3 regions of the Paludibacterium flexuosum genome follow, and region 3 is predicted to be linked to each of the others. Evidence: predicted binding sites of a transcription regulator. Region 3 holds the regulator's gene; each other region holds the start of a gene.
What was found. Region 3 encodes sigma-54, which starts transcription at its own class of promoters, with help from an activator protein. Its sites were predicted from a motif close to CTGGCACGCTTCATGCTT; they were not measured.

Region 1 (9,861 bases), 1.2 Mb from region 3:
AGGGCGTGCTGCGTGTGATCGTGCCATTCAGGATGATATTGACGCCGATCCGGCCGCGTTTCAGTCTGATCCGCAGCGAGGCCGCCGCCATTTTTGGGGCGGAGGAGAATGACTGGGGCCTCGGGGCGTCGTGAACGAGGCGGGTGTCTGGCTACGGCGATGTCGCCGGATCCTGAGCCAGGTAGGCCTGCATGGCAGTGACCACCGCCTGTGGCGCGGTGACATGCGGCAAGTGGCCTTCGGCGTCGATGGCTGACAGCTGGCTTTGCGGCAGGTGCGCATGCAAGTAGTGGCTGACGGACTGCGGCACAAAAAAATCCTGTGAAGCGTGGATGATGAGCGAAGGCACGCTCACTCTGGCCAACAGCTGCCGCTGGTCCCCCTGCAAGACTGCGCACAGTACGGTCAGCATGATTTCCTGCGGGATACGCGCCAGCGATTTGGCAAAGGCTTCTACCAGCGCCGGTTTGCTGCGGTTGCCCATGGCTACCCGCGCCAGTTGTCGCGACCAGACGATCTGGTCCTGGGTCACGGCATCATAGACGCCATCGATGTCTTGTTTGGAAAAGCCCCCGTGGTAGTCGCGGTCGTTGGCATAACAGGGCGAAGCCCCCAGCAGGATGAGTTTGCTAAACCGTGCCGGCTGCTCGATGGCGGCCAGCATACCGACCATGGCCCCCAGGGAGTGGCCAACCAGAATCATCTCGCCAGGCAAGGCCAGCTCGGCGCAGATTTCCAGCAGGTCGGTGGCATAGCCGCTGATATTCAGATAGCGCGCCTGCTGGATGCGATATTGCTCCAGCGTCGCCGGTGTGGCGCCGACATGATCAAACAGGATCAGGCGGTAGTCCCGGGCAAAGGCTGGCGTGACTTGCTGCCAGAAGTGCTGGTCATAGCCGAGTCCATTGACGAACAGCATGGAGGTCGTTGCCGCCGTGTTGCCGGTGACGGTCACGTTGTTGCGTATCAGGGGGTTCGTCTGCATGGCGTCTCTCCAGGGGCGTGGTCTGCCGTGTGGCCAGTGCTGGCTGAGGGTGCCGTTGTATTATGCGATATGAGTTGCGGTGATGCCAGAAAGTTGCATGCGGGGTAGTGTGTGCCCAAAGAAACGGGGTCAGGTCTTTCATTTTGCACGGAAGGCGCAAAATGAAAGACCTGACCCCGGTTCTAGCGTCGTGGCTCAGGCGCTTGGCGCAGCAGAGGGGGTGTCCAATCCTTCTTCCACGAGGATGGCCTGGTAGAGCAAATCGAATGTGGCGCTGGAGACCTTGAACAAGCCCTGATAGGGGTGGGTCAGTTCCAGGATGAGAAAATCGGCGCTGGCAATGGCGATCGAGCCCAGGAACAAGAAAAAAATCTCGAATCCGCTGGCGCTGCCGAGTATGCCGTAGATAAAAAACAGCAGGCATGCCCAGCCAAACACAATGGCCAGCAGTAGTGACGGCACCTGATTGGAGATGTTTCTGATGATGTTGGTGTGGGTGGCCAGGTATTGATTGGTGTATTGCCGCATGGCATTGACGTCATCCTGGCTGACGCCTTCAAGTCGGTGGAAAGCACTGCCGATATTGATCATGGCCTCTGCATCTTCTTGCAGAATGTCGTAACTGATGTCTTTCGGGCCGGCCTGGCTGCGCTCCGGCCAGTAGGTTTTCAACACCCGGTCGATGGACGCCAATAATTGTTTGCGCAGGTGCCGGGTATCGTCCTGGTAGAGCTTCAGGATCAGATCCATATTGGCCACGGCCACGGCCATGCTGTTGAAGTCGGACTGCTGATTGTTGAATGTGGAATATGAAGATGAAATCAGCAGACCAAGCACAATGGCGAATAATGTCCCGATGAGAGAGGAGATCATCTTGATCAACTCTCCCGAGTGGCTGACATAAAACGGGTAGCTGTCATGGATGAACTCGCCGGCCATCGCCAGGGTGAACGTTAAGATGGCGATCAACCCGCAGTGGACAAATATTTTCATTTTCGTGATGGCCTTGCCATGGTGTGGATTCGGTCGCGTGCCGGTTCGGACAGGCCTGCCGGCGGAAGCGCTTACGATAGCCAGAATCTTTGCTGCATGCTAGTGGTATACCCATTGTCTTTGAGGCCTGGTCCGGCGCAAACCACCCTAGTCAATCCAGATCAGGTAGGCACCCGAGATGATCAGGGTGATCAGGGTGACCGGTATGCCGATGCGGGCATGGCGCTTCCAGTCGATGTCGATGCCACGTCGGGCGGCGGCATCGACGACGATGATGTTGGCGATGCTGCCGACAATCAGCAGATTGCCGGAGAGCGTGCTGACCAGGGCGAGCAGCAGGCCGGCTGTCTCATGGTGGGCAACGGGGAGCAGCAGCATCACGGCGGGCACGTTGGAAACGATATTGGACAGCAGGAAGGTGACGGCAAACAGGTGGGCGGGCAGGTCCAGCTGTACCCCGATGGCGGCGAGATGGGCGATGGCGCGCGAGGTGATGCCGGTGCTTTGCAGTGCATGATTGACCACGAAAAGGCTCATGAACAGGACGAGCAGCTCCCAGTCCACCAGGCCCAGCATCTTGCGTGAGTGCAGCTTGCGGCTCATCAGCAGCAGGCCCGCGCCGATGAGTGCCATGTGCTCCCGCGGGCCGGGCACAAACAGAAACGCCAGCAGCAGTGCGCCGGCCACCAGCAGTCCCTTGCCGGTCTGCCAGGCGCTGAATGGCGTGGCCTCGTCGGTGGTCGTCCGCGCGGCGGCGGGCTGTGTCTCGTGCCAGCGCCCGTGGGTTTGCCAGACGATCAGTCCCCAGCAGGCGAGCAGCCCCAGTGCGACCGGCATGATGGCGCCGAGGAAATACCCTGAGAAGGAAAGACGCAGTGTTTGGCCCACCAGCATGTTTTGCGGGTTGCCAATCAAGGTGGCGGAGGAGCCGATGTTGGCGGCACAGGCCAGCGCCAGCAGGAAGGGAATCGGTGCCAGCCGGCGTTTTCTGCAGGCGTCTATCAGGACCGGTGCGACGGCCAGGCAGACGATATCGTTGCTGAAGACGGCGGACAGGGCGGCGGTGACCACAATCAGCATGGCCAGCAGCCGCGGCGGGGAGAGTGACAGGCCCGCCAGCTTGTGCGGTATCCAGTCATAGAAGCCGCCCAGGCGCATCTGTGCCGAAATCACCATGAAGGAAAACAGCAAAATCATGGTGGGGAGGTGAATGGATTGCACCGCCTGCTCCGGGCTCAGCGCATCGACACCGATCAGCGCGACTGCCCCAAGCAGCGCCACCCCGGTTCGGTCGAGCTGCAAAAAGGGCAGGCCGCCCAGGATCATGCCGAGGTAGACGATAAAGAAAATGATGAGGATGGTGGTGGTCATGGTGGGCTGGCCGTTCGCGCCCTGCCTGTGGTGCGGCAAGCGGGGGCTGTCTCTGGCGCTGCAATGAAGTTGCGCCATTTTAACCAATCCGGACGGTCTCCGGGCCAGACATCGCCCTCAGAAAACAAAGCCCGCATTGGCGGGCTTTGTCGTGTCTCAGGCCGGGTTGGCGTTCATGCGTTCGCGCAGGCGCTTGCGGTGTTCCGGGTACCAGGTGCTCATCACCATGGCCAGTACCAGCAGGGTGTAGTTCAGGGTGGAGTAGGCCCAGGATGGCATCATCGGATGCACGCTCTGTTGCCATGACAACAAGGCGCACAGGGTAAAGACCACCCCCCACATGCTGCTGAGCAGGTAATTGATACGCAGGAACTGCGGGTTCTGCCACATTTCCGGGCTGGTGCCCTCGCGCGCATAGGCCAGGGTGAATGGGTTTTTGCAGGCAATGCCGATCCAGGTGCCCAGCGCCAGTGAGCCATTGGCCAGGGCGCCCATGTAGCGCACGCTCCAGAAGTCATTCAGGAACACCACAAACACCACGCAATAGCAGAAGAAGGCAATGCTCACCCACATGATCACCCCGCGGTTCAGGCGCAGCAGTGCCATGAGCACAGTCAGCACTGCCGCGACGATGATCCCGGCCTTCAGCCGGAACAGCGAGTCCTGGGCGATCAGCAGGAAGGCGATCCAGGGGGCAAAGCTGAACAACATTTTCAGAAAGGACTTGAGGGCTGTCATAGGGCGTTGATTTCCGTATGAAATATACGAAGATCATAAAATATATTTTTTACAAATACACGGCTGACAGTCTTTCTGCCGTGGCAGGACATGTCCTTGTTGTGAATATGGTCAAAACGGCGCAGATGGCGCAAGCCGTCTGGCCTGCGCCAGGCTGAGGGTTAGCCCGCTTTGCCATCCACGCGTGCGCTGCCGAGTATCGGGACGTATTTGATCAGGTAGAGCAAAAAGCCGCCGCTCCAGAACAGGCCCGCGAGCCAGATTTCTGCCTGATAGGCGCCAGGCAGGACAGGCAGGGTGGCCAGCAGGCGGCATGCTGCGGCGAGGAAAATGCACAGGTAGGCGAGGTGCTCCAGGGGGCCGGCGCGCAGGGGGCGTCCGGTATGGCCGAGTGCCGTGCGGGTCAGCATGGCGATGGTCAGTCCGCCGGTGGCGCCGATGGCCAGCAGGTGAAGGCCGGCCAGTCGGGGCAGGATGTCTGGCGGGGCCAGCGCCAGCAGCGCGATCCCGGCCGGGATGCACCAATACCCCCCGTGCAGTACCCACAGCAACGGCGACTTGCGGCAGGCCCAGCTGCCCCAGCCACTGACGCGGTAAGCATGCATCAGCGCCAGCAGCGCATCGGCCGACGTGATCAGCCATGCCGGCAAGGGCAACAGGTTGCCGAGCAGGATGGTGGCGGTGAACAGGGGCAGATGATGTTCGAGGGCGGGGGTATGGCGTTGTGTGATGCCCGGCAGGGCGTTCTTGGTAAAGGACGGAATGATGCGTCCGCCAATCACCACCTCCAGCGTGACAATCAGCATCAAGGCGGCTTCCATCGGGGTGAATTCGTTGAGTGGCAACCAGCCCAGGTGCGCCAGATAGAAGCCGAGGTTCAACAGCGCCAGTGCGCCCAGCAGCCGCGGGATGAATCGGTTGCGGGTGTTGTTGGCGGCGCGCAGGCGGGTGCGGATGACCCAGGCCAGGATGGGTAAAAACAGCAGGTCGGCCAGGGCGGTGAGCACGACCGGGGCGAACGGCAGCAGCAGGCGTGGTAACAGCCACAGCAGGCAAAGCCCGGCCAGCGCCCGGCCCGTGGGCGTCTCGGCCCCGGTCCAGTTGCGCACCGCGGTCAGCAGGAAGCCGGCGATCACGGCCACGACGTAGCCGAAGATCATTTCATGCGCATGCCAGGCCATGCCGTTCAGCCCCTGACCGGGGTAGGTGCCGGTAAAGCGTTGCCACAACCACCAGGGCATGGCGACGGCGGCGAAGAGCGCTGCCAGCAGATAAAAGGGGCGGAAGCCAAGCCGCAGCAGCGGCAGGCGGGTGTCCGGCGTACCGGGTTCGTCCAGGTGAATTAACATCATGCCTCGCAAATTGGGGGGTACGTGTCCGTCGGTGGCTTAAAGCAAGCTGATTTCCAGGTCGCCATCGACCGTGCAGCAGCAGGCCAGAAGCCAGCCCGCGTCGAGTTCTGCCTGACCCAGGGCGGTCTGGCTGCCCATCTGCCCCTTGCCTGACAGGGCCTTGACCTTGCAGCTGCCGCAATCGCCCTGACGGCAGGCGGCCATCAGGGGGATGCCGGCCGTTTCCAGTGCCGACATCAGGTTGCCCCCTTTGGGCGTGGTCACCAGGTCGCCCCAGGGTTGAATGCGGATCTGGCAGGTCTCTGCCGCCGCCTCGTTCGGGGCGGCGGCCTGCGGGACAAAAAAGGCTTCCTGATGGATTTGCCTGTCCGCGACGCCCAGTGTCCGCAGCAGGCTTCGGGCGGTGTCCATATAGCTTGTCGAGGCGCAGGTCATCACGGTGCGGCGTGTCAGGTCCGGCACCAGCGTTTGCAGCAGTTCGGTGCTGAGGGCGGTGCCGGCCCGGTTGTCCTCCCGGACCAGGATGTGCAGCGACAGCTGCGCCGGATAGCGCTCGGCCAGCGCCTGCCACTCTTCTCTGAAGATCACGTCACTGGCGCGCCGCACATGGTAGATCACCACCAGATGGCAGTCTGGTGAATGTTTCAGCAGCCAGCGCGTCATGGACATGATGGGGGTGACGCCGCTGCCGGCGGCGAGAAACAGATAGGCCTGGCCCTTGGCGTGTTGCGGGGTAAAGCGCCCTTGTGCGCCGGAAACAGAGAGTGCGTCCCCCGGGCGCAGTGACTGGGTCAGCCAGGTGGAGCCCCGCCCCTCAGGCAGGTGGCGGATGGTCAGTTGCAGGTGCGCCGAGATGCCGGGGGACGAGGAGAGGGTATAGGCTCTGAGTTGCTGGTGAGGTACCTCAACCAGTACGTATTGCCCGGGCAGGTAATCAAATGGGGTGCTGCTGTGGCAGTTCAGTGTCCAGACGTCCGGCGTTTCCTGGCGCAGGCTGTGCAGGGTGAGTTGATGCGCAAGTTGCTGGGTGGTGCTTGTCATGGTGAAGATCGGTCTGGTGGCGGCGCAACCGTGAGTCAGGCGCGCTTTGGGGTTGTCAGAACGCGCAAAGTGTACGAGGAATTACCCATTGAAAATCCGTCAGCGCCTGGTGTTTTTTAAATCCTTGACTGCCGTCAAGCCCCCCGGCGGCACACGGATATGGCGGCAAACCCGCACCTAGTTCTTTCGAACTATCTGTGTCTTCTCCTCTTGTCTGCGCCTTTGCTGCCGCAAAACACTTACACTAGCGCTAAAGAATGTATCGCGCCGGTGTTGTGCATGCTGGTCGCGTACCAGTATCAGGAGATGGGTATGTCCTCTACCGCGATCCCGTCGCTGCTCGATGCTCACGGGCGTCGCATCGACTATGTGCGGCTTTCCGTGACGGATCGGTGCGACTTGCGTTGCCAGTACTGCCTGCCTAAAGGCTTCGATGGCTATGCCGAACCAGCCGAATGGCTGAGCTTTGAGGAGATCGGCCGTCTGGTCGCCGCCTTTGCGGCGCTGGGGGTTCGTCGTTTCCGCCTGACAGGGGGCGAGCCGCTGATGCGGGCGCGGCTGGTGTCGCTGGTGTCACAGTTGTCGGTCATTCCCGGTGTGGATGATTTATCTTTGTCCACCAATGGCACGCGCCTGGCGGCGCAGGCCGCTGCCTTGCGTCAGGCCGGGCTGTCCCGCCTCAATGTCAGTCTGGATACGCTGGACAAGCAATGCATGGAACAAGTGACGGGCCGTGACTCGCTGGAGAGTGTCATGGCCGGTTTGCAGGCGGCCAGGCAGGCGGGTTTTGCGCTGATCAAGCTGAATATGGTGCTGATGCGTTCAGTCAATGCCCATGAAGTCGAGCGCATGGCGGCTTTTTGTTTTGAGCAGGGGTTTGTGCTGCGGGTGATCGAAACCATGCCGATGGGGGATACGGGGCGGCAGTCCGGTTATATGTCGGTCGAGGAGATTCTGCCGTCACTGGTGCAGCGCTTCGATCTGAAGCCTTCTGCCGTGACGCTGGGCGGCGGGCCGGCGCGTTACTGGCAAACGGCTGACGGCCGCGGGCAGATCGGCTTCATTACGCCCATCAGTCAGCATTTCTGTGCCACCTGTAACCGTGTGCGTCTCTCGGTCGATGGCCAGCTGCATCTTTGCCTTGGGCAGGAAGATCGGGTGGATTTGCGCCAGCCGCTGCGCGACGGCGCCAGTCAGGAGGCGTTGATGACGCTGATCCGCGAGGCCATGCAGCGCAAGCCGGAACGACATGTTTTCCGCGAGGCGCCGGAGCAGCTGGTGCGTTTCATGTCGCAGACCGGGGGCTAGCATCGCATGTCGGCCGATCTGCAACGATTTCCTGCCCGTCGTCTGAGTAGCCGCGTGGTTGGCGCTTTACTCGCTTCGCTGTTGCTGGGGCTGTTGGCTATTGGTGCCACGTTGTATCTCTCCTGGCAGCTGGAGGGCGGAGCGGCGGCCATCAATGCGGCCGGCAGTCTGCGTAAACAGACCTATCGCCTGGCTCTGTCTCTGGAGGAGTATGCCGCCAGTCCCTCTGCCGAGTTGGATGCACGGGTGAGGGGAGATCTGGCGGTGTTTGACCAGACCCTGACCGTGCTCCGTACGGGGGATCCGGCCAGACCGCTCTACCTGCCGCATGATGAGGCAGTCCGTGCCAGCTATCTGCGAGTGGTTGACGAGTACCGACAGACGATTCTGCCTCCTGCACAGAAGGTTCTGGCCGGGCTTCCTGTTAACCGGGGCGCCCTGCGCCAGGCTTCTGACGATTTTGTTGCGCGTCTGAATGATCTGGTGACGCTGGTGGAGCAATACAACGAGCAGCGTACGCTGTTGTTGCAGAGTTCCCAGGTCATCCTGATCGTCATGGCCGTCATGGGTTGTTCGGCCCAAATCATTTTGATGTTCTTGCTGGTGTTTCGTCCGCTGGAGCGTCTGCAGTTCGGCATGCAGCGTATGGCCACCCACGATCTGAGCGTACGTCTGCCGGTTGAAACACGGGACGAATTCGGCGCGCTGGCCGAAGGCTTTAATCATATGGCAGACAGGCTCTCCGAGTCGTATGCCACTCTGGAGGCGCGGGTCGAAGATAAAACGGCTTTGCTCAATGCACAAAATCGCGAGCTGTCCCTGCTGTATGGCACGACTGCCTGGCTAAATGAGAAGTTTTCGGCGCAAGAGCTCAGTCAGGGATTCGCCGAGCACTTGCGTGCCTGGTTCCAGGCGGATGCCTGCAGTGTCCGGGTGACGGATCCGAGCGGCAAGCAGGCGCATCTGATCGCAGCGGACGGGCTTCCTGCCGAATTGATGGAGGCAGAGGTTTGTCGCCAGCTGGCAGATTGCTACTGTGGCCAGACTGTCCGGCAGGCGTCTGTGGCCATGCAGGATTGCCGCTCTGGGATGCCGGAGCCAGTGCCTGCGCTCTGTGCCCGGCTGGGGTTTGCTCAGGTTTCCGCTTTCCCGGTTCGTTCGAGGCAGCAGCATGTCGGGCTGCTGACGCTGTTTTTTTCGACGCCTCATCAGTTCGGGCCTCAGGAAATGCAGTTGCTTGACAGTCTGGGCCATCACTTGGGCAATGCACTGGAAAATCAGCGCCTGGCAGCCAGTGAGCGTGAGCTGGCGGTCACCCAGGAGCGCAATCTGTTGGCTCAAGGTTTGCATGACAGCATTGCGCAGGGTTTGTCATTTCTGAATCTGCAGGTGCAAATGCTGGAGGATGCGCTGCGACGCGGACAGCTGGACGAGGCGCGCGAGGTGGTGCCTTTATTGCATGCTGGTGTTCAGGAAAGCTACGACGATGTCCGTGATTTGCTGCACAACTTTCGCTCCCGTCTGGGGGAGCAGGACCTGCGCAGTGCGCTGGGTGCCACCCTGGATAAGTTCCGTCGTCAGACGGGTATGGCGACCTCTTTTCGTGTGAGTGGTCACGGTATGCCCTTGCCGGCAGATCTGCAGATTCAGGTGTTGTTCATTTTGCAGGAGGCGCTCTCGAATGTTCGCAAACATGCACATGGCGCCGATCGGGTCGAGGTGAGTTTCTCAGAGGGTCCCGAGTTATCGCTGGTCGTGGCCGACAATGGCCCGGGGTTTGATCCCGATCAGCTGCAGCATCAGGGGGACGGGCATGTCGGCCTGCGCATCATGCGTGAGCGGGCCGGGCGGCTGGGGGCTCGACTGGAGTTTGAAACGCAGCGTGGGGTGATTGTGCGACTGGTCATGCCTGCACAGACTGCGCAGGCAGAGGAGACGACATGAGCAGTGATATCCGCGTTTTGCTGATTGATGACCATACGCTGTTTCGTAGCGGGGTTCGCATGCTGCTTTCCCGACAGGCAGACATTCAGGTGGTCGGCGAGGCCGCAGATGGCGCTGAGGGGGTCAAGC
Region 2 (9,861 bases), 950 kb from region 3:
CGAACACGTTGATGCCTTTCTTCAGGTCTCGCGCACGGAGCGTTTCTGGCTGGATCTGTTTTCCGTCAATCTGGATCAGATCCTCAAGGCCCTGGCCCCGTTTGAGGATATCGAGCTGGATTTGAACCAGCTGATGATGTTTGCCCGATTTTTCGCCCTGATCATCGACTCGCGCAGTCATTTCACCGCCACCCACTCCGCCGGGGTGGCGATCTGCGCCGAAACCATTGCACGCCACATGGGCATGAGTGACATCGAGGCCACCAGGATGCGCATTGCCGGCTATCTGCACGACACCGGCAAACTCGCCATCCCGAATGAGTACATCAACCGCAATGGGCCGCTGGCCCGGGAAGAAATGGCGCGCATGCGGGCGCACAGCTATATCACCCATGACATTCTGAGCAAGATCAATGGCATGGCAGATATCGCCGAATGGGCCTCCCACCATCACGAGCGCCTGGATGGCAGCGGCTATCCCTTCCACAAAAGTGCCGAGCATCTGAGCCTGGGGGCACGCATCATGGCCGTGGCCGATATTTACACGGCGCTGATCGAGGATCGCCCCTATCGGGCCGGCATGGCGGAAACCGAAGTCTTCGCCCATCTGGCGTCGCTGGTGGAAGCCGGGCAACTGGAGCCGACCGTGGTGGCGACACTGCAGCGCCACCACGACCGCATCGGCCAGTTGTGTCGTGAAGTCCAGCGTCAGGAGGGTGAGGAGCTGAACGAGTTCTGGCGCATGGCCAGCGCAGCGGCCTGAGTCCGCCTCAATCCCCTTCCACCCGTCCCTCGCGCCGAGGGTCGGCGCCGCCGGTCCAGCCGCCCGGTGTGCGCAGGATGGCCGCCAGACCGCTGGTCATGTCGGTCATGACCACCTTGTGACCCAGCGCTTGCAATGTCGGCACCAGCGTCCCCAGCCCACGTCCGGACTCCAGTTCGGTCGGGCCATTGCGGCTGCCGTAATGCGGCAGCGACACCGCCTGCTGCGGATCCAGGTGCCAGTCGAGCAGGCCGATCAGGGTCTGTGCCACGTAATTGATGATCGCGCTGCCACCCGGCGAGCCGGTAACGGCATACAACTTGCCAGATGGGTCAAACACCAGCATCGGCGCCATGGCGCTGCGCGGTCGTTTGCCTCCTTCGATCCGGTTGGCCACTGGTTTGCCCTGATCCTGCGGACTGAAAGAAAAGTCGGTGAGTTGATTGTTGAGCAGGAAACCTCGGCCCGGCACCATGATGCGGCTGCCAAATTGATCCTCGATGGTCGTCGTCATGCTGAGAGCCTGACCGAAGCGGTCGACCACGGCGATCTGGGTGGTGCAGGGCAGCTCCACCGCCTGGTCCCGGCCCCAGGCTGCCACCTGTCCCGGCGGCAGTCCCGGACTGGCCTGCCCCATGCTTTGCCCGGGCTGGATCAACTGGCTGCGTGTCGCCAGATAGGCCGGATCCAGCAGACCGCTGGTCGGTACCGGGACAAAAGCCGGATCAGCCAGATAGCGCGCCCGATCGGCAAAGGCCAGACGGCCGGCTTCGCTGAACAAGTGCACCGCCTGTACCGAAGTCGGCGCCATATCTGTCAGCGGAAAGCGTTCCAGGGTTTTCAGCATTTGCAGCACTGCAATGCCGCCGGAACTGGGCGGGCCCATGCCACACAGCCGATAACCGCGATAGCTGCCACATACTGGCGCGCGCTCGATCGCCCGGTAGTTTTCCAGGTCGTCCGCGGTCATGTCACCGGGACTGCCGGGCGCCTGGTTCACGGCCTTGACGATATCGGCCGCCAGCTTGCCCTGGTAGAACGCCTGCGGCCCCCGCCGGGCGATCAGTCGCAGGGTAGCCGCATAGTCGGGGTTTTTCAGCCGGGTGCCGATGGGCTTTGGACTGCCGTCAGGCCGGTAAAAGTACTGCCGGGCAACCGGGTCCTGCGCCAGGAAGCGCTCACGGCTCAACAGCCCATACAGGCGCGGAGAGATCGGGAATCCCTGTTCGGCCTGCCGGATGGCAGGCTGGAACAGCGTCGCCCAGGGCAATCGCCCGTAACGCCGATGGGCTTGCGCCAGCATGGCCAGCACACCGGGGACGCCGACCGAGCGGCCGCCGACAACCGCACGATAAAAGTCCATGCTCTTGCCATCGGTGCCCAGGAAACGGTCCGGCCGCGCCGCTGCGGGTGCGGTCTCGCGACCATCAAAGGTCGTGACCCGGCCGCCGTCGAAATAGACCAGGAAGGCGCCGCCGCCGATGCCGGAGGATTGCGGCTCGGTCAGGCCGAGCATGGCCTGGGCGGCAATAGCGGCATCCAGCGCACTGCCGCCACGCCGCAGCATGGCCATGCCCGCCGCACTCGACAGCGGCGTGGCCGTGACGATCATCTGGTGCGGCCGGGTGACGGCGGACCGCTCGGTATACCCGGTCGCTGCTTCGGGGGCGGCGGGGCCGGCCATGGCGCCCTGCAGGCTGCTGAGCGCCCAAAACCCTACTGCCAGCAAGTGTTTGAATTTTCTGGCAATGCCACCAATCAACGCTTTCATCGCGTATACTTCCCCTCAACTTTTATGCAATATGCAGTAAACATGTTTTCATTATTAGCACGACAGGCTGGTTCAGTGCCGACGGTGCCCTCCGACGGCCTGATGACAACTCCCGCCAGCCTCATCGTGATTCAGAACAGGTCTTCCATTCATGAGCAAATCTGATCAAGAAAACAGCCTTGCCAGCCATCCGGCATCGGTGCGCATCCGCAGCCGCCTGGTCGCCGCCGGCAAGCGTTTCCATGCCAACGACAACATCGCCGACTTCATTGAGGAAGGCGAACTCGATCAACTGCAGGCCGAAGTGCAGCAGCACATGCAGCAGGTTCTGCAAAGCCTGGTGATCGACACCGAGAACGATCACAACACGCAGGAAACCGCCAAGCGGGTGGCCAAGATGTTCGTACGCGAAGTCTTCAGGGGGCGCTATGTGCCGATGCCGCCCTCGACCGAATTTCCCAATGTCGAACAGCTCAACGAACTGATGATCGTCGGGCCGATCATGGTGCGCAGCGCCTGCTCGCACCACCTGTGCCCGATCATGGGCAAGGTATGGGTCGGCGTGATGCCAAACGAGCACTCCAACCTGATCGGGCTGTCGAAATACGCCCGGCTGATCGACTGGGTCATGACCCGGCCGCAGATTCAGGAAGAAGCCGTTTCCCACATGGCAGACTTGCTGATGAACAAACTGCAGCCGGATGGCCTGGCCATCGTCATGGAAGCCGACCACTTCTGCATGCACTGGCGCGGGGTCAAGGACGATCAGTCCAAGATGACCAATAGCGTGATGCGCGGCTCTTTCCTGCGCGATGCCAATTTGCGTCGTGAATTCCTGTCTTTGATCCACAGGGGATAATCATGTTGGTTCGTTTGATCTACGCCAGTCAGACCGCAGAAACCATTTCGGCCAAGCTGATCGAGGCCATTCTGTCGCAGGCTCAGGTACACAATCCGGCCAACGGCATCACCGGACTGCTGTGCTACAGCCAGAAGACTTTCGTGCAGGTGCTGGAGGGTGGCCGTACCGAGGTCAACCGTCTGTTCCAGCTGCTGGCCAAGGATCCCCGCCACCAGAACGTCACGCTGCTGCAGTACGAAGAGATTGCCGAACGGCGTTACGCCAACTGGGCCATGGCCCGGGTGGCGCTGGACAAGCTGAACATGTCGCTGCTGCTGCGCTTCTCCGACAGCCCGCAACTCGACCCGTACTCGGTCAGCGGCGAAAGCACGGCCCGGTTGCTGGAAGCCCTGGCCGAGGCCGGCGCACTCGGCACGCGGGGCTGATACAGCGCCGGTCCGACAAGAAACCGCCGGACCGGTCAGCCGCACAATGCATCAGGCCAGACGGGCAGCCAGCTCGGCGACCCGCTTGCCCAGCAGGCGGGCTGTTTCCAGATCGCCGGCACGCGGCGCCTCGTCCGGCGAGGCATCGGATGGCGCAATGGCCAGCGCACCGGCAAAGCCGGCGGTCCAGTTGACGTCTGCCGGACCATGCGCCTTGGTATTGGACGGCATCAGGCCGGTGCCGACCCAGATCTGCGAATGCTGCTGTGACAGGGTAAACAGGTATTGAATGGTGGCACCCTTGTCGCCGTTGACGGAGGCCGAGGTGGTAAAGCCGGCAGCCAGCTTGTCTTTCCAGGCCTGCACAAACCACGCCTTGGATGAGGCATCGGCAAATTTCTTGAATTGCCAGGCCGGACCGCCCATATAGGTCGGCGACCCATAGAGGATGGCATCGGCCCCTGCCAGGGCGTCGAAGGTACCATCCGGCAAATTGCCGTCAGCATCAATGCGATACATCACCACCTGGGTGCCGGCAACGCCTGCCGCGCCGTCGCGGACGGCCTCGGCTTGTTTGGCGGTGTGGCCGTAACCGCTGAAGTAGACAATGGCGATGGTTGTCATGGCTGCAAACTCCCTGTTGTTGTGGAAGACGATCAGGATGCCTTCCGGCACCGGTTGTCTGTTTATAGACCATCCGTTGACATGCCCCGGAATTCCGCCATGGCGAAGACTGAAACGATGTATCTGCAGGATTTCACGCTGGGCCAGACCTTTGTCAGTGCCTCCCACGAGATGACGATGGCCGACATCAAGGCCTTTGCCGCCCAATTCGACCCGCAGCCCTTCCATCTGGATGAGGACGCCGCGCGCAACACCCTGTTCGCCGGACTAGCGGCCAGTGGCTGGCATACCGCGGCGGTCACCATGCGTTTGCTGGTGGGCAGCGGCCTGCCGGTTGCCGGCGGGCTGGTGGGGGCGGGCGCCGAACTGCGCTGGCCGCGCCCGACCCGGCCCGGCGACCGTCTGCAGGTCACCAGCGAGGTGATCGACATCAAGACTTCCCCTTCGCGCCCCGAGCGCGGTCTGGTTACCCTGAAAAGCGAAACCCGCAACCAGGATGGCGCGCTGGTACAGAGCATGACCTCTCGCTTGTCCGTGCCGATTCGTCCGTCTTGACCCAATGACGTTCGGATTTCCGAACGTCATTCCCCCTGGCTGGTACGGAAATCCAAACGCCGCGCCAGCCGCCTGGTTTTATATTCATACAAATCAACAAGTTAAAAACCACTTCCTCCGCCATGATGCTGGCACGCGATGTGCTAATCAGTAGCCGGGCGATGACAACAAACGGCCACGAGCCGTTCGCGGCAGACAAGACGCCGCCGCATCGTGCACACACACACAACCTGATGGCGCCTCTCGCGGGAGGCTGACCGGAGGACAGGGCTACGCCATGACGGATCAGGGATCGACACCGTTAGCGCGTGCCGGCTTTTTGAACCGGAGATTGTATGAAATCGAACAAAATCACCCTTTGGGTCGGCATCGCGCTGATCCTTGGTATCGTTGTCGGCTTCCTGTGTCACAACTCGCTGACGGCTGAGGCGGCCAAGAATGTGGCCAGCAACTTGTCCATCCTCACCGACGTTTTCCTGCGCATGATCAAGATGATCATCGGGCCGCTGGTGTTCTCGACGCTGGTGGTCGGGATTGCCAGCTCCGACACCAAATCGGTCGGCCGCGTTGGCGGCAAGGCGATGGTCTGGTTCATCCTGGCTTCGCTGGTCTCGCTGCTGATCGGCATGTTCTACGCCAACGTACTGCAACCGGGTGTCGGCTATAACCTGCCGATGCCGACCGGCAGTGCCGGCCTGAAAACCAGCGCGCTGAATCTGCATGACTTCATTTCGCACATGTTCCCGAAGAGCTTCTTTGAAGCCATGACCAATAACGAGATGCTGCAGATTGTGGTGTTCTCGCTGTTCTTCGGTATTTCGATGGCGCAGTTGAAAAACCGCTTCCCGACCACGCTGCGCAATATGCTGGATGATGTGGCACACACCATGCTCAAGCTGACCGGCATTGTGATGGCCTTTGCCCCGCTGGGCGTGTTCGGTGCCGTTGCTGCCACCATCACCACCCAGGGTCTGGGCATCCTGATGATCTATGCCCGTTTCCTCGGCGCTTTCCTGGTCGCCATCGCCACGCTGTGGGCCTTCCTGCTGGCCATTGGCTATCTGTACCTCGGCCGTGATGTCATGGTGCTGATGAAGAAGATTCGCGCCCCGATGATGCTGGGCTTCGCCACGGCCAGCTCGGAAGCCGCCTTCCCCAAGGTGCTGGAACAACTGGATGCCTTCGGGGTCGACAGCCGCATTTCCGGCTTTGTACTGCCGCTGGGCTACTCCTTCAACCTGGCCGCCTCGGTGATGTATGCCTCCTTCGCCGCCCTGTTCATCTCCCAGGTCTATAACGTGCCAATGTCGCTGGGCAGCCAGCTGACCATGCTGCTGGTGCTGATGGTTACCAGCAAGGGGATCGCCGGTGTGCCGCGGGCCTCGCTGGTGGTGGTCGCCGCTGTGCTGCCGATGTTCCATCTGCCGGAAGCCGGGATTCTGCTGATCCTTGGCATTGACCAGTTCCTCGACATGTTCCGTACCGCGACCAATGTGATGGCCAACTCGATTGCCACCGCCACGGTCGCCAAGATGGAGAACATGCTGGGCGCGCCCCAGGCCGAGCAGCAGGATGGCCTCATCGCCGAACCGGTGGTGCAACTGGTCAGCCAGGAAGCCTGAGCTTGAAACCGAAAATGAGGCCGCCAGCTGGCGGCCTTTTTTCATGGCAAAGCTTGATCAGGCGGTTTGCCAGCACAGGGCATTCTGACTATTCTCGCCGGGATGGTAACCCTCTCTTGCTATTACACCTTATGGCCAAACACCGCTCACTGTCAGGCACCCTGCTCTATCTGGCGCTGATTGCCCTGATCGTGGCCGGCTTTGCCTGCTGGGCCTTCAATGCCAGTCTGTCGTCCTCGCTGGCGGAACTGGAAAACAGCGCCAACCAGCGGCTGGATCTGTACAGCGCGACGCTGGACAGTGAGGTGGAGCGTTTTGCCCGGCTGCCCGGGGTATTGGGCTTGTCGCCGGCGGTCGTCGGCCTGCTGCATGCCCCCCGGGACCTGATCCTGCAGAAGCAGGTCAATCGTTATCTGGAACACCTGACCGAGCGCACCAGCGCCACCGCCATCTACATCATGGACAATCAGGGTCAGGTCATCGCCACCAGCAACTGGCAGCAACCTGACAGCTTCCTCGGCGAAAACGACGCTTTCCGCCCGTATTTCAAAGAAGCCATCATCGGCAAGAGCAGCCGCTTCTTCGGCATCGGCACCACGCGCAGCGAGCCGGGCTATTACTTGTCGCAGGCGCTGGATGATAACGGACAGGCCATCGGCGTGGCGGTCGTCAAAATCAGTCTGTCCCGGCTGGAGCACACATGGAGCCAGAACAAGGCGCTGGTATGGGTGGCCGACGCCAACCGCGTGGTGATTCTGGCCTCGCGGCCGGAGTGGAAATTCGCCACCCTCGGCACCTTGCCGCCACAAGACCAGCAACGGCTGGACGAAACGCGCCAATACAACCGTCTGAAGTTGCGACCGCTGAAGATCGACTTACTGCATCAGCAATCCAGCGACGCCCGCGTCGTACGCTGGATGGCACCATCCGGGGTGGCCGATTCGCCCTTGCACCGCTATCTGGAACAAACGCGCCCACTGGCAGGCAGCAACTGGCAACTGTCGGTGCTGGAAAGCCTCGCCCCCGCCTACAGCCTGGCTTACAGCCGCGCCAGCCTGGCGGCCGTGCTGTCCATCCTGCTGTTGACCGGGCTGGTGCTGCTCAACGAGCGCCGCCGGCGCCTGCGCGACAAACTGGCAGCACGCGAGGCCCTGCAGCGTGCCTACCGGCAGCTGGAGCAGAAGGTCGAGGAGCGCACCGCCGATCTGCTGTCGGCCAATCAGCAGCTGCAGGCCGAGGTCACCGAGCGGGCGCGTGCCGAGACTCACTTGCGCCAAACCCAGGCCGAGCTGATTCAGGCCGGCAAGATGGCCGTGGTCGGCCAGCTGTCGGCGCAAATCGCCCATGAACTCAATCAGCCTCTGGCAGCCCTGTCGACCCTGTCGGCCAACACCATCAAGTATCTGGCGCGCGGCAACTTGCCGACCGCCAGCGGCAATCTGGAAACCATCGGCCAGCTGGTTGAACGCATGGGCAAGATTACCGGCGCACTGCGCTCTTTCGCCCACAAATCCCAGGCCAGCGGCGGCCAGGCGGCATTGACGCGTACGCTCGATAATGCGCTGTTCCTGATCGACCAGCGCCTGCGCCACGGGGCCGTCGAGGTGATCCGCGAGGAAACGCCCGATCTGGTCGCGGATTGTGACCCCAACCGGCTGGAGCAGGTACTGGTGAATCTGCTGACCAACTCGCTCGATGCACTGCAAGACATGCCGGGTGCCCGCATCATCATCCGCAGCCGACGGCTGGATCAGCGCGTCGAACTGACGCTGCACGACAACGGCCACGGTTTTTCGGCCAAGAGCCTGCAACACCTGTTCGAGCCGTTCTATACCACCAAACCAGCCGGGGTCGGCCTGGGGCTGGGTCTGACCCTGTCGGCCAGCATCCTGGCCGAAGCCGGCGGCAGTCTGTCGGCCGCCAATCATCCGCAGGGCGGGGCGATCTTTACGCTGCTGCTGCCAGCATTGACCGGAGAATCACACCATGACTGACAGCTTGTCGGTATTCATCGTCGAAGACGATCCCAGCGTGCTGCTGGGATGCATGCAGGCTTTCGAGCTGGAGGGCATCCCGGTACAGGGGGCGGCCAGCGCGGAGGAAGCGCTGCAACAGATCGGCTCGGGCTTTGCCGGGGTGGTGGTGAGTGATATTCGCCTGCCGGGTACCGATGGCATGGCGCTGCTGAAAAAGCTGCGTCAGCGGGATGCCGAGCTGCCGGTGATCCTGATCACCGGTCACGGTGATATCAGTCTGGCGGTACAGGCCATGAAGGATGGCGCCTACGATTTCATTGAAAAGCCGTTCTCGCCGGAACGGCTGCTGGACGTCACGCGCCGGGCCCTGGAACAGCGCCGGCTCGGTCTGGCGGTACGCAATCTCGAGCAGCAGCTGCAAAGCAAGTTCACCCTGGAAGCACAGCTGATCGGTCGCTCACCGGCCATGGCACGTATTCGGGCCATGATTGCCGATCTGGCCGACACCGCGGCCAATGTGCTGATCCATGGTGAGACCGGCTGTGGCAAGGAGCTGGTGGCACGCTGCCTGCATCAGGCGAGCAAGCGCAGTGAACGTCCCTTTGTCGCGCTCAATTGCGGCGGCCTGAGCGACACGCTGTTCGAGAGCGAATTGTTCGGCCATGAGGCACACGCCTTTACCGATGCCAAGAAGAAGCGCATCGGCAAGTTCGAGTACGCCAATGGCGGCACTCTGCTGTTTGATGAAATCGAAAGCATGCCGATTGCCCAGCAGATCAAATTGCTGCGGGTGTTGCAGGAGCGCAGCTTCGAACGACTGGGATCGAATACCCCGGTGCCGCTGGACTGCCGCATCATTGCCGCCACCAAGTTCGATCTCAAGGCCATGAGCGATGCCGGTCAGTTCCGTTCCGATCTCTACTACCGTCTCAATGTGGTCTCGCTGACATTGCCCCCCCTGCGCGAGCGGCGCGAGGATATCCCGCTGCTGTTCGAGCATTTTCTGGTGCAGGCCTGTGCCCGCTTCGACCGCCCCACGCCGGTGCTGGAGCCGGATGAACAGGCGCTGCTGCTGGGCCATGACTGGCCGGGGAATGTGCGCGAACTGCGCAATGTCGCCGAGCGTTTTGCCCTGGGGATCCGCACGCCGCTGTTACCGGAGGCCCGCGGCGCCGACACGCCATCGCTGGCGCAGAGTGTGGAGGATTTCGAGCGGGTCTTGATTGCCGAGGCACTGCGCCGTCACGACGGCAATCTGAGCCG
Region 3 (9,861 bases):
CTGCCGCACAATGTTGTAGACGATATGCAGACCCAGCCCGCTGCCCCCGCTGCCGCGGCGGGTGGTGAAGAAGGGCTGGAAGATCTTGCCCATGTTTTCCGGTGCAATGCCTTTGCCGTTGTCCCGCACGGACAGGGCCAGATAGCCGTTTTCCAGGCGGTGGGCGTGAATGTCGATGCGTCCTTCCTGGCCTTCTTCAAAGGCATGGGTGGCGGCATTGACCAGTAAGTTGGTCATGACTTGCGACAGGGCGCCGGGATAGCTGTCCATCAGCAGATCCGCTTCGCAGTCGACCTGGATGTCGATCTGGGTGCGCTTGAACTTGGGGCGCAGGCTGGTGATGATTTCGTGCAGATAGTCTTCCAGCTGGAAGTCGCGCCGTGCCTCGCTGGTCTGGTCGACGGCCACCTGCTTGAAGCTGTGGATCAGGTTGGCCGCGCGTTCGGCGTTGGACAGGATCAGGTCACAGCTTTCCTTGGCGGTCGACAGGTAGTTCTGGAAGTCGCTCTTCTTGATGGCGCCGGCTTCCAGTTCGCTGTTGAGTTGCTGAGTGATGGCGGCCAGGTGTGAGGCGGCGGTGAGCGAGATGCCGACCGGGGTGTTGATTTCGTGGGCGACACCGGCGACCAGGCCGCCGAGGGAGGCGAGTTTTTCCGATTCGACCAGGGTTTGCTGGGTCTGCACCAGGCGGCGATAGGCATCCTGGGCTTTTTCTTTTTCTTCGCGGGCAATGGCTTCGGCCTGTGTCCGCATTTTCAGATCATCCATGATCCGTTCGACGATGCGGTTGAAGCTGTGCATGACATCGCCGAATTCGTTTTTCTGGTTGACTGTGATGGTGGCGGATTCGAGGTCGGAGCTGCTGGCGGCCAGGTCCAGGGCGTCTTGCAGGTCTTTCAGCGGGTGGAAGACGAAATGGCGCAGGGCGTAGCTCATCATGATCAGGATGAGGAAGTCGAGCAGGACGATCTGCACCACGCTTTCGGTCAGGCGGCTGCGCAGCTGGGCATTCAGGTCGCGCCGTGACAGGTAGACCTGGGCAATGCCGAGTTTTTCTTTGCCCTGATAGACGATGGGGATGGTCAGGACATCGTCGGCCACGGGTTCTTCGCTGGGGGTCATGTCGCGCAGGCCGCGGCTGTCGCGGATGCGGCCGATGTTGAGGCCGGCATCGCCCTTGATACGGATGGCAATCAGCGATTGCCAGCCCAGTTCGGCATCCAGTGTCAGCTGGATGTATTGGTCATCCAGCTGCCAGACGCCGTGCGGAAGCGACAGCGCGAGACGCTCTTTCAATGCGGTGCGCAAAGCCTGATAGTCGGCTTCGCCTTGGGCTTTGCTGTTGCTGAAAGAGACGTAGCCCATGACCGATAGGATCACGGTAATGCCGACGATCAGCCAGACAGTCAGTTGAGCCTTGATGCTTTTCATCATGATGGGCGGCTTCCTCACTCCTTCTCATCGTAAATAAGCCGGATGCAAAATGCAAAACACAATCATGAATAGTTGATTAATGCCATTGTCGATGCAGATCGGTGGGTCAGGCGGTGGCCGGACGGGGCGCAGGCCATTTCTGCAGCAGCAGTCCGAACAGGATCAGTGCCAGTCCGTACAGGGTGGAGGGCAGGATGGCTTCGCCGGCCAGCAGGTGGATGAGCAGCAGCGAGAGCAGGGGGGACAGGAAGATGAGATTGGCGATGCGTGCGGTATTGACGGCGCGTTTGAGGGCCGAGAGCCATAGTACGAAGGTAAAGCCCATTTCGAAGGCACCGACATAGCTGCCGCCGAGCAGGCCTTGCCAGGAGGGCCACTGCAGCTGGCCGCGCCAGGCGCACCACAGCAGGATCAGCGGCAGGGCACAGGCAAAGTTGAGTGTCAGGCCGATCACCGGCTCACGGCGGTCGCGCGTGTTGGCCAGCCAGTAGCCGGCCCACAGCAGGGTCGATCCCAGTGCCAGGATGACGCCCTGCGGGTTGCCGAAGTGCAGTGACAGTAAGTCGCCATGGGTGGCGATGGCGAGGACGCCGAGGTAGCAGACCAGGGCCGCCAGCATGTCCTGGCTGCGCAGGCGTTGTTTGAGGACGGGGACGGAGAGAAGCGACAGTGTCAGGGCCCAGGTGTAATTGATGGCCTGTGCTTCCTGTGCCGGCAGCAGGGCGTAGGCCTGGAACAGCACCAGATAGTAGGCAAAGGGGTTGATGGCGCCGAGCAGCAGCGAGCGCTGCCAGTGGGCGCGCCAGCTGGTGCGCAGTTCACCCAGCCTGCCCTGAACGCTGAGGATGGCCAGCAGGCAGAGCAGGGAGGCGAGATTGGCCCACAGCAGCAGTTGGGACGGGGTCAGGTGCTGCAGGCTCAGCTTGAAGGCGCTGGCGACGGTTGACCAGGCCAGGACGGCGCCGAGTCCGGCGAGGGTGGCGCGGCGTTGGTCACGGCTGTGCATGGGTCCCCGGGAGAGTGCGCAGACGGGGCAGCAGACGGTTGAGTTCGGCGGACAGGGCGGTGGCGGTGGCCGATGCGCTCAGGCCGATGGGACCGCCCTGCTGCCGGGTGTAGTGGTTTGCCACGCAGCCGTGGACGTAGGCGCCGAGCGAGGCGGCGGCAAACGGGTCGAGTTTCTGGGCCAGCAGGGCGCCGATCAGGCCGCTCAGGACATCACCCTGACCGGCTGCGGCCAGGGCCGGCCCGCCGCTGGTGTTGACATGGTAGTAGCCGTCGGGGCCGGCGATCAGTGTGCCGCTTCCCTTGAGCAGGGTGACGGCATTCAGTCGGGCGGCCAGCGTCCTGACGGTGTGCAGGCGGTTTGCCTGCACGGCGGCGGTGTCGGTCTCGAGCAATCGGGCGGCTTCGGCCGGGTGCGGGGTGATCAGGCTGGGCCAGCGTCGTTCGGCCAGCTGGTTCTGCAGCTCGCTGGCGCCGGCGAGCAGGTTGAGGGCATCGGCGTCCAGCAGCAGGGGGCCGGGGTGGGCGAGTGCCTGTTGCAGCAGTTGCCGCGCGCGCAGATCCTGTCCCAGTCCGGGACCGATGACCAGTACGTCACAGTCGGGCAGGGGATCGGCGGGCCGGATCATCAGTTCGGGCGCGGTCGGGTCGACGGCAAGCCGGTCGTCCAGGGTGGCCAGCAGGACTTTGCCGGCGCCTGCCGCCAGGGCGGCGCGGCCGGCCAGCAGGGCGGCGCCCAGCATGCCTTCGGCGCCCCCGGCGATGGCGAGGGTACCGAAGCGGCCTTTGTGGCTGTTGTGGGGGCGCAGCAGGGCGCTCAGGTCGACCGGATGATAGACCGCCCCTTCGGGGGCTTCGCCGGCCCAGCCCGGGTGCTGCAGGGTGTCGAGGTAGATTTCGCCGGCCAGGTCCGGTCCGTCACCGGTCAGCAGACCCGGTTTGTGACTGAGGAAGGTCAGGGTGGCATCGGCGCGCAGCACCCGGTTGCGGGCGGTGCCCTGCCAGGCATCGAGTCCGGTCGGTACGTCGAGTGCCAGGGTCGGTACATGCAGAGCCTGCAGTCGATCGAGTAGCGCACACCAGAAGGGATCGAATGGTCGATCTGCGCCGATGCCGAACAGACCGTCCACCAGCAGGTCGGGGCGGGTGGCATCGGCCGGCAGCTCTGCCAGGGTCGTGCCTTGTACGGCTTGCCAGGCGGCCAGTGCCTGGCGTGCCGCCGCCGTTCTGGGGGCCGCCGGCAGCAGCACTTCGGCCCGGAATCCGGCGTGCAGCAGGGCGGTCGCGCAGACCAGGGCATCGCCGCCATTGTTGCCGGGGCCGGCGGCCAGCAGGATGTGGGCGCCTGTCGGCCAGCGAGCTGCTATCCACCGGGCGGCAGACTGGCCGGCGCGGGCCATCAGGTCGATGCCCAGTGTCTCGGCGCGCTGTTCCAGTGCGCGCAGGGCGGCACCGCTGTAGATGGCGCTGCTCATGGCCGGGTTTCACCCCAGCGCTGGATCAGGTTATGCGGTACCCCGAGCTGGTCCATGATGCGTGCCACGATGAAGTCCACCATGTCGTCGACGGATTTCGGGTGGGTGTAGAAGCCGGGGCTGGGGGGCAGGATGACCGCGCCGAGGCGGGCCAGCTTGAGCATGTTTTCCAGGTGCAGGGCCGAGAAGGGGGTCTCGCGCGGGACCAGGATGAGTTTGCGGCCTTCCTTGAGGCTGACATCGGCGGCCCGCTCGATCAGGTTGTCCGACAGGCCATGGGCGATGGCCGCCAGGGTGCCCATCGAGCACGGGCAGACCACCATGGCATCGGCCGGGTTGGTGCCCGAGGCCACCGGGGCAAACCATTCTTCGCGGCCGAAGACTTTCAGTTGGCCGGGTTCGGCGCCGCTTTGTTCGATGAACCATTGTTCGGCGTCGGCCGGACGGCCCGGCAGGGTGAGTCCCAGCTCTTGCTGGGCAACGACCTGGGCGGCCTGGGAGTAGAGCACCCAGACCCGCACGCCGGCGGCGATCAGGCAGTCGATCAGGCGCAGGCCGTAGGGCAGGCCCGAGGCGCCGGTCAGGGCAACGGCGATGGTTTGAATCTGGCGCATGGTGATGCTCGTTCGGTGAACGGGCCGCGTGCGGCGGCCCTAGTCGGCATATTGTAACTGGCGGTGGCGAAGCATGATTTGCTGGTCAGGGAAGCATTTCGCCAGTTGCTCGGCAATGTAGACCGAGCGGTGCTGGCCGCCGGTACAGCCGATGGCCACGGTCAGGTAGCTGCGGCTTTCCTGGTTGAAGCAGGGCAGCCAGCGGGCAATGATGCGGCGGATGTCTTCGGTCATTTCGGCGACGGCGGGCTCTTGCAGGAAGAAGTCGATGACGGGTTGATCCTTGCCGGTCAGCGGCCGCAGTTGCGGGTTGTAGTAGGGGTTGGGCAGGCAGCGCACGTCAAAGGCGAAGTCCAGATCGAGCGGGACGCCGTGCTTGAAGCCGAAGGATTGCAGTACCAGGGTCAGGCGGCTGCTGTCTGCCGACACCAGGTCCTTGACCCAGCTGCGCAGGGCATTGGGAACGAGGTCGGTGGTGTCGAAGCGGGCGCCGAGTTCCTGGATGCTGCCCAGCATGTCTTTCTCGGCCAGGATGCATTCGTTGATGGTCAGGAGTCCGTTGCCGGCCAGCGGGTGGCGGCGGCGGGTTTCGGAAAAGCGTTTGACCAGGGTGTCGTCCTGCGCTTCAAGGAACAGCAGGCGCACATCGACGCCTTGTTCGCGCAGCTTCTGCATTTCATGGGGCAGCGCACCGAGGGAGGGGCTGGAGCGGACATCCACGCTGATGCCGATCTGCTCGAAGCCGTAATCCTGATACAGCGACACGGCCTCGCTCAGCATGGTGGCGGGCAGGTTGTCGACGCAGTAGAAACCCGAGTCTTCCAGCGCCCGCAGGGCAATGGATTTTCCCGAACCGGATTGCCCGCTAATCAATATCAGTTGCATGTTCCTGATCCTTCAGGAAATTGGTGTGACGTTCGATGAATTCGCGCGTGCTGTCGATGCCGCGCAGTTGCAGGATGTAGTTGCGGACGGCGGCTTCGACCAGAACGGCGAGGTTGCGACCGGCCGCCACCGGCAGGACGACCTTGCGCACCGTGACGCCGAGAATGTCCTGTGTTTCCGACTGGATGTTCAGCCGGTCGAGGGCCTGCATGGCCTGATCGTTGGCCTTGACCAGGTGGATGATCAGTTTCAGTACTTTCTTCGGTCGTACGGCGGTTTCGCCGAAGATGGTGCGGATGTTCAGAATGCCCAGCCCGCGTACCTCCAGGAAGTCGCGCAGCAGAGGCGGGCAGCGTCCTTCCAGGGTTTCCGGCCCGATCCGGTAGAGTTCGACGGCATCGTCGGCCACCAGGCCGTGGCCGCGCGAGATCAGGTCCAGGGCCAGTTCGCTCTTGCCCATGGCCGAGTCGCCCATGATCAGTACGCCGATTTCCAGGACGTCGAGGAAGACGCCATGCAGTACGGTGGAGACGGCCAGCGCGCGAGCCAGATAGATGCGCAGCACATCCATCAGGTACGGGCTTTCCAGCGGGGTGGACATCAGCGGCACGCTGTGGGAGTGGCAGTAGTCGCGCAGCAGTTTCGGTACCGGCTGGCCATTGGCCACCATGACCACTGACATGCTCTTGTGGAACAGTTGGTCGAGGGCGGTTTTGGCCGCCGACTGTTCCAGTCGGTTCAGGTAATCGACCTCGGCGAGGCCCAGTACCTGGACACGGTTGGGGTGGATGAAATTCAGGTGGCCGACCAGCGCCAGCGTAGGGCGCTGTTCGTCGATGCCGATAATGTTGTCGGCGCCCGCCGTCCCGACAACCCAGCTGAGATTCAGCTTTTGCTGGTTTTCCTGGTAAAGCTTGCGCACGGTTATGCTAGGCATGGGTCGACCACTCGGAAAGAATCTGGTAGAGCTCGTCCACGCTTTGGGCGGTGAGCATTTTTTCGCGCAACGGGCGGCTGGAGAAGAGTTGCGCCAGCTCGGACAGGACCTGCAGGTGCAGGTCGGTGGCCTGTTCCGGTACCAGCAGGACGAACAGGCTTTGTACCGGTTTGCCGTCCGGGGCATCGAAAGGAATCGGCGCTTTCAGGCGGATGAAGATGGCCGCGGCTTCCTTGAGTCCCTGGGCTCGGCCGTGGGGAATGGCAACCCCCTGACCCAGGCCGGTGGAGCCGAGTTTTTCTCGGGCAAACAGACAATCGAACACCTCGCTGCGGGCGATGCCGCAGGTATTTTCCATCAGCAGACCGACCTGCTCGAAAACCCTTTTCTTGCTGCTGACGTCGAGGTCGAGCAGGATGTGCTCGCGGGAAAGAATCTTACCGATCTGTTTCATAGCGTTTGGCGGCATCGGAGGCCGGGCGGACCGGCTTCGTCAAAAAGTCTGGCAAACAAAAACGGGAACCCGAAGGTTCCCGGCAGTACTGAATGTCACTTTACAGCGAAGCTTCCGGGTGGGCGCCGCGGTGCTCGGTCTGCTTTTCCTTGAACTTCAGCACCTGACGGTCCAGCTTGTCCATCAGCAGGTCGATGGCGGCGTACATGTCGGCCTCGGTGGCTTCGACATGGATGTCCTTGCCGGACAGGTGAACGTTGACCTCGGCTTTCTGGACCAGTTTGTCCACGGACAGGGTAACGGAGACATCGATCAGGTCGTCGACATGGCGGCTGATGCGCTCGAGCTTCTCATCAATATAGTCGCGCAACGACGGGGTGATCTCGAGGTGAAGACCAGTCACTTTGATGTTCATAACCCTTACTCCTTACTTTGTTGCCATGATGACTGCACGGTCGGGTCGGCCGTACAGCCGGATGTTGGATTACAGAGCCTTTCTTTGATTGACCGGCGCTATCTGCATGGCTTCACGATACTTGGCAACGGTACGTCTTGCAACCTGAATTCCCTGGCTGGATAGCTGTTCGGCAATGGCGCTGTCTGACAGTGGCCTGGATGGGTTCTCCTGTTCGATCAGCCTGCGGATATGTGCCTTGATGGCGGTGGCGGAGCATTCTTCGCCACTGTCGGTTTCCAGGGCACTGCCGAAGAAATATTTCAGCTCGAAAAGTCCCCGGGGACAGAGCAGATATTTCTGGGTGGTGACTCTGGAGACGGTGGATTCGTGCAGCCCGAGCTCATCGGCGATATTGCGCAGGATCATCGGCCGCATGGCCACTTCGCCTTGTTCAAAGAACGCTTGCTGCTTGTCGACTATAGCTTCCGACACTTTCAGGATAGTGTCAAATCGCTGTTGAATGTTCTTGACCAGCCACCGTGCCTCTTGCAGACGACTGCCGAGATCGCCGGATTGCTGGCGGTTTTCCGACAGCATGCGGGCGTAGATCTGGTTGACGCGCAATTGCGGGACGGCGCTGCTGTTGAGCTCGGCCACCCAGCGGCCTTTACGCTTTCTGACGGTGACGTCCGGGGTGACGTAATGGGTGTCGCGCGCGTCGAAGCCGCTGGCCGGACGCGGGTTGAGGCGGGCGATCAGGGTCTGGGCTTCGCGCAGGGCATCGTCGCTGGTGCCCAGCAGCTTGCGCAGGCGGGTGTAGTCACGGGCGCCGAGCAGGGCCAGGTGCTGCGCGATGATGTCGCCGGCCAGGGATTTGCCGGGGGTGCTGGCCGGTAATCTGGCCAGTTGCAGTTGCAGGGATTCGGGCAGTGAGCGGGCGCCGACGCCGGGGGGGTCGAACTGCTGCAGCATGCGCAGGCCGACGGCCAGTTCATCTTCGTCCAGGGCCAGCTCTTCGGGCAGACTGGCCACCAGTTCGGCCAGCGGCGTGGTCAGGTAGCCATCGTCATCCAGTTCTTCAATCAGCAGTTGCACGACGGCGTGGTCGCGCTGCGGCAGGTCAATTTCTCCCAGCTGCGACAGCAACAGCTCGCGCAGGGTCTGATGACAGGGCACATTGTAAAAGGGGTCGAATTCGTCGTCGTAGCTGCCACCACTGCCGGTCCCGCTGCCGCTGCCCCAGTCCTGCAGCGCTTCCATGCCCGGTTCGCTCGCCGTGTCCTGCTCCTGCTGCTTCGGGACCTCTTCGCTGTGGCTGCTTTCCATCGGGCGCTCCGGCAGGCCGGGTTCGCCGGGAGTGTCTTCATCGCGCTCGAGCAGCGGGTTTTCCAGCAGATAGCGTTCGACTTCGGCTTGCAGTTCGACCGTCGACAGTTGCAGCAGCTTGATCGACTGCTGCAATTGCGGCGTCAGGGTCAACTGCTGGGAGACTTTGAGCTGGAGGCTTTGCTTCATGATGGTTTACAGATGGAAATGCTCGCCCAGGTAGACTTTGCGCACCCGCTCGTCGTTGACCAGTGTTTCCGGCTCGCCGGCAGCCAGCACGGCACCGTCGCTGATGATGTAGGCGCGGTCGCAGATCCGCAGTGTTTCTCGCACGTTGTGGTCGGTGATCAGTACGCCGATACCGCGTTCCTTGAGGAAGGAAATGATCTTCTGGATGTCGATGACGGCAATCGGATCGACCCCGGCAAAGGGTTCATCCAGCAGGATGAAGCGTGGCCGCGTGGCCAGCACGCGGGCAATTTCCACCCGGCGCCGCTCGCCGCCGGACAGCGACAGGGCATTGCTGTTGCGCAGATGGGCGATGTTCAGGTCATCCAGCAGCAGGTCGAGCTCTTTTTCCAGTTCGTCTTTCTTGAAGCCGGTGATCTCCAGAATGGCGCGGATGTTTTCGTCGACCGTCATCTTGCGGAAGATCGAGGCTTCCTGCGGCAGATAGCCCAGCCCGAGCCGCGCCCGACGGTGGATCGGCATGTGGGTGATGGACTGCTCGTTGATGGTGATTTCACCGTCATCGGCACCGACCAGACCGACGATCATGTAAAAGCTGGTGGTCTTGCCGGCACCATTCGGCCCCAGCAAACCCACGACTTCGCCACTCTTGATCTGCAGCGAGACATCCTTGACTACCGTGCGGTTCTTGTAGCGCTTTTTCAGGCGCTGCACTGTCAATACGCTATCGGTCATGATCACTTTCCGGCGCCGCTGCTGGCGTCTTTCTTTTGTGGCTGGATGATGGCGGTGACCCGGCCCTTGTTGGCGGTATTGCCGCTGCCGCCCTGGCTCTGATAGACCTGGGTTTCGGTGTTGTAGACGATGACGTCGCCGATCAGCAGGTCATCCCCCTTCTTGACGCGGGCATTGGTGGTCAGGATGGCGGTATGGGTGACCGTGCTGTAGTCGATGCGCTTGGCCTGCCCGTCGATCCAGACATTTTTCTTTTCCGGCGTATCATCCGCCTTCTGACGGAAGGTGACCAGCTTGCCGGTGGCGATCATGGTCTGATTGCCCTGAGCGTCACGGGTGACCGTCAGGTGGTCGGCATGCATCAGCATGGTGCCCTGGATGACCACGACCGCGCCATCCCATTCGGTGAT

Region 1: the regulator sigma-54 is predicted to act here: its motif matches at 6,734-6,751, upstream of AACH39_RS04275 (2Fe-2S iron-sulfur cluster-binding protein).
Region 2: the regulator sigma-54 is predicted to act here: its motif matches at 5,129-5,146, upstream of AACH39_RS11260 (dicarboxylate/amino acid:cation symporter).

What each region holds. Positions count from the first base shown of each region.
Region 1 covers NZ_AP029060.1:879,230-889,090, reverse strand. Annotated here, with positions in the region: gene AACH39_RS04300 (alpha/beta hydrolase) at 152-985, opposite strand; gene AACH39_RS04295 (hypothetical protein) at 1,181-1,978, opposite strand; gene AACH39_RS04290 (anion transporter) at 2,126-3,427, opposite strand; gene AACH39_RS04285 (hypothetical protein) at 3,506-4,087, opposite strand; gene AACH39_RS04280 (NnrS family protein) at 4,249-5,439, opposite strand; gene AACH39_RS04275 (2Fe-2S iron-sulfur cluster-binding protein) at 5,476-6,480, opposite strand; gene moaA (GTP 3',8-cyclase MoaA) at 6,793-7,788, shown strand; gene AACH39_RS04265 (type IV pili methyl-accepting chemotaxis transducer N-terminal domain-containing protein) at 7,795-9,732, shown strand; gene AACH39_RS04260 (response regulator transcription factor) at 9,729-9,861, shown strand, end outside.
Region 2 covers NZ_AP029060.1:2,355,185-2,365,045, forward strand. Annotated here, with positions in the region: gene AACH39_RS11230 (HD domain-containing phosphohydrolase) at 1-763, shown strand, start outside; gene ggt (gamma-glutamyltransferase) at 771-2,534, opposite strand; gene folE (GTP cyclohydrolase I) at 2,686-3,393, shown strand; gene AACH39_RS11245 (BLUF domain-containing protein) at 3,396-3,821, shown strand; gene AACH39_RS11250 (flavodoxin family protein) at 3,873-4,445, opposite strand; gene AACH39_RS11255 (MaoC family dehydratase) at 4,545-5,000, shown strand; gene AACH39_RS11260 (dicarboxylate/amino acid:cation symporter) at 5,336-6,622, shown strand; gene AACH39_RS11265 (ATP-binding protein) at 6,739-8,616, shown strand; gene AACH39_RS11270 (sigma-54 dependent transcriptional regulator) at 8,609-9,861, shown strand, end outside.
Region 3 covers NZ_AP029060.1:3,303,239-3,313,099, forward strand. Annotated here, with positions in the region: gene AACH39_RS15685 (ATP-binding protein) at 1-1,434, opposite strand, end outside; gene AACH39_RS15690 (DMT family transporter) at 1,541-2,440, opposite strand; gene AACH39_RS15695 (NAD(P)H-hydrate dehydratase) at 2,427-3,914, opposite strand; gene AACH39_RS15700 (flavin prenyltransferase UbiX) at 3,911-4,528, opposite strand; gene rapZ (RNase adapter RapZ) at 4,568-5,413, opposite strand; gene hprK (HPr(Ser) kinase/phosphatase) at 5,394-6,350, opposite strand; gene ptsN (PTS IIA-like nitrogen regulatory protein PtsN) at 6,343-6,804, opposite strand; gene raiA (ribosome-associated translation inhibitor RaiA) at 6,905-7,219, opposite strand; gene AACH39_RS15725 (RNA polymerase factor sigma-54) at 7,289-8,716, opposite strand; gene lptB (LPS export ABC transporter ATP-binding protein) at 8,723-9,451, opposite strand; gene lptA (lipopolysaccharide transport periplasmic protein LptA) at 9,454-9,861, opposite strand, start outside.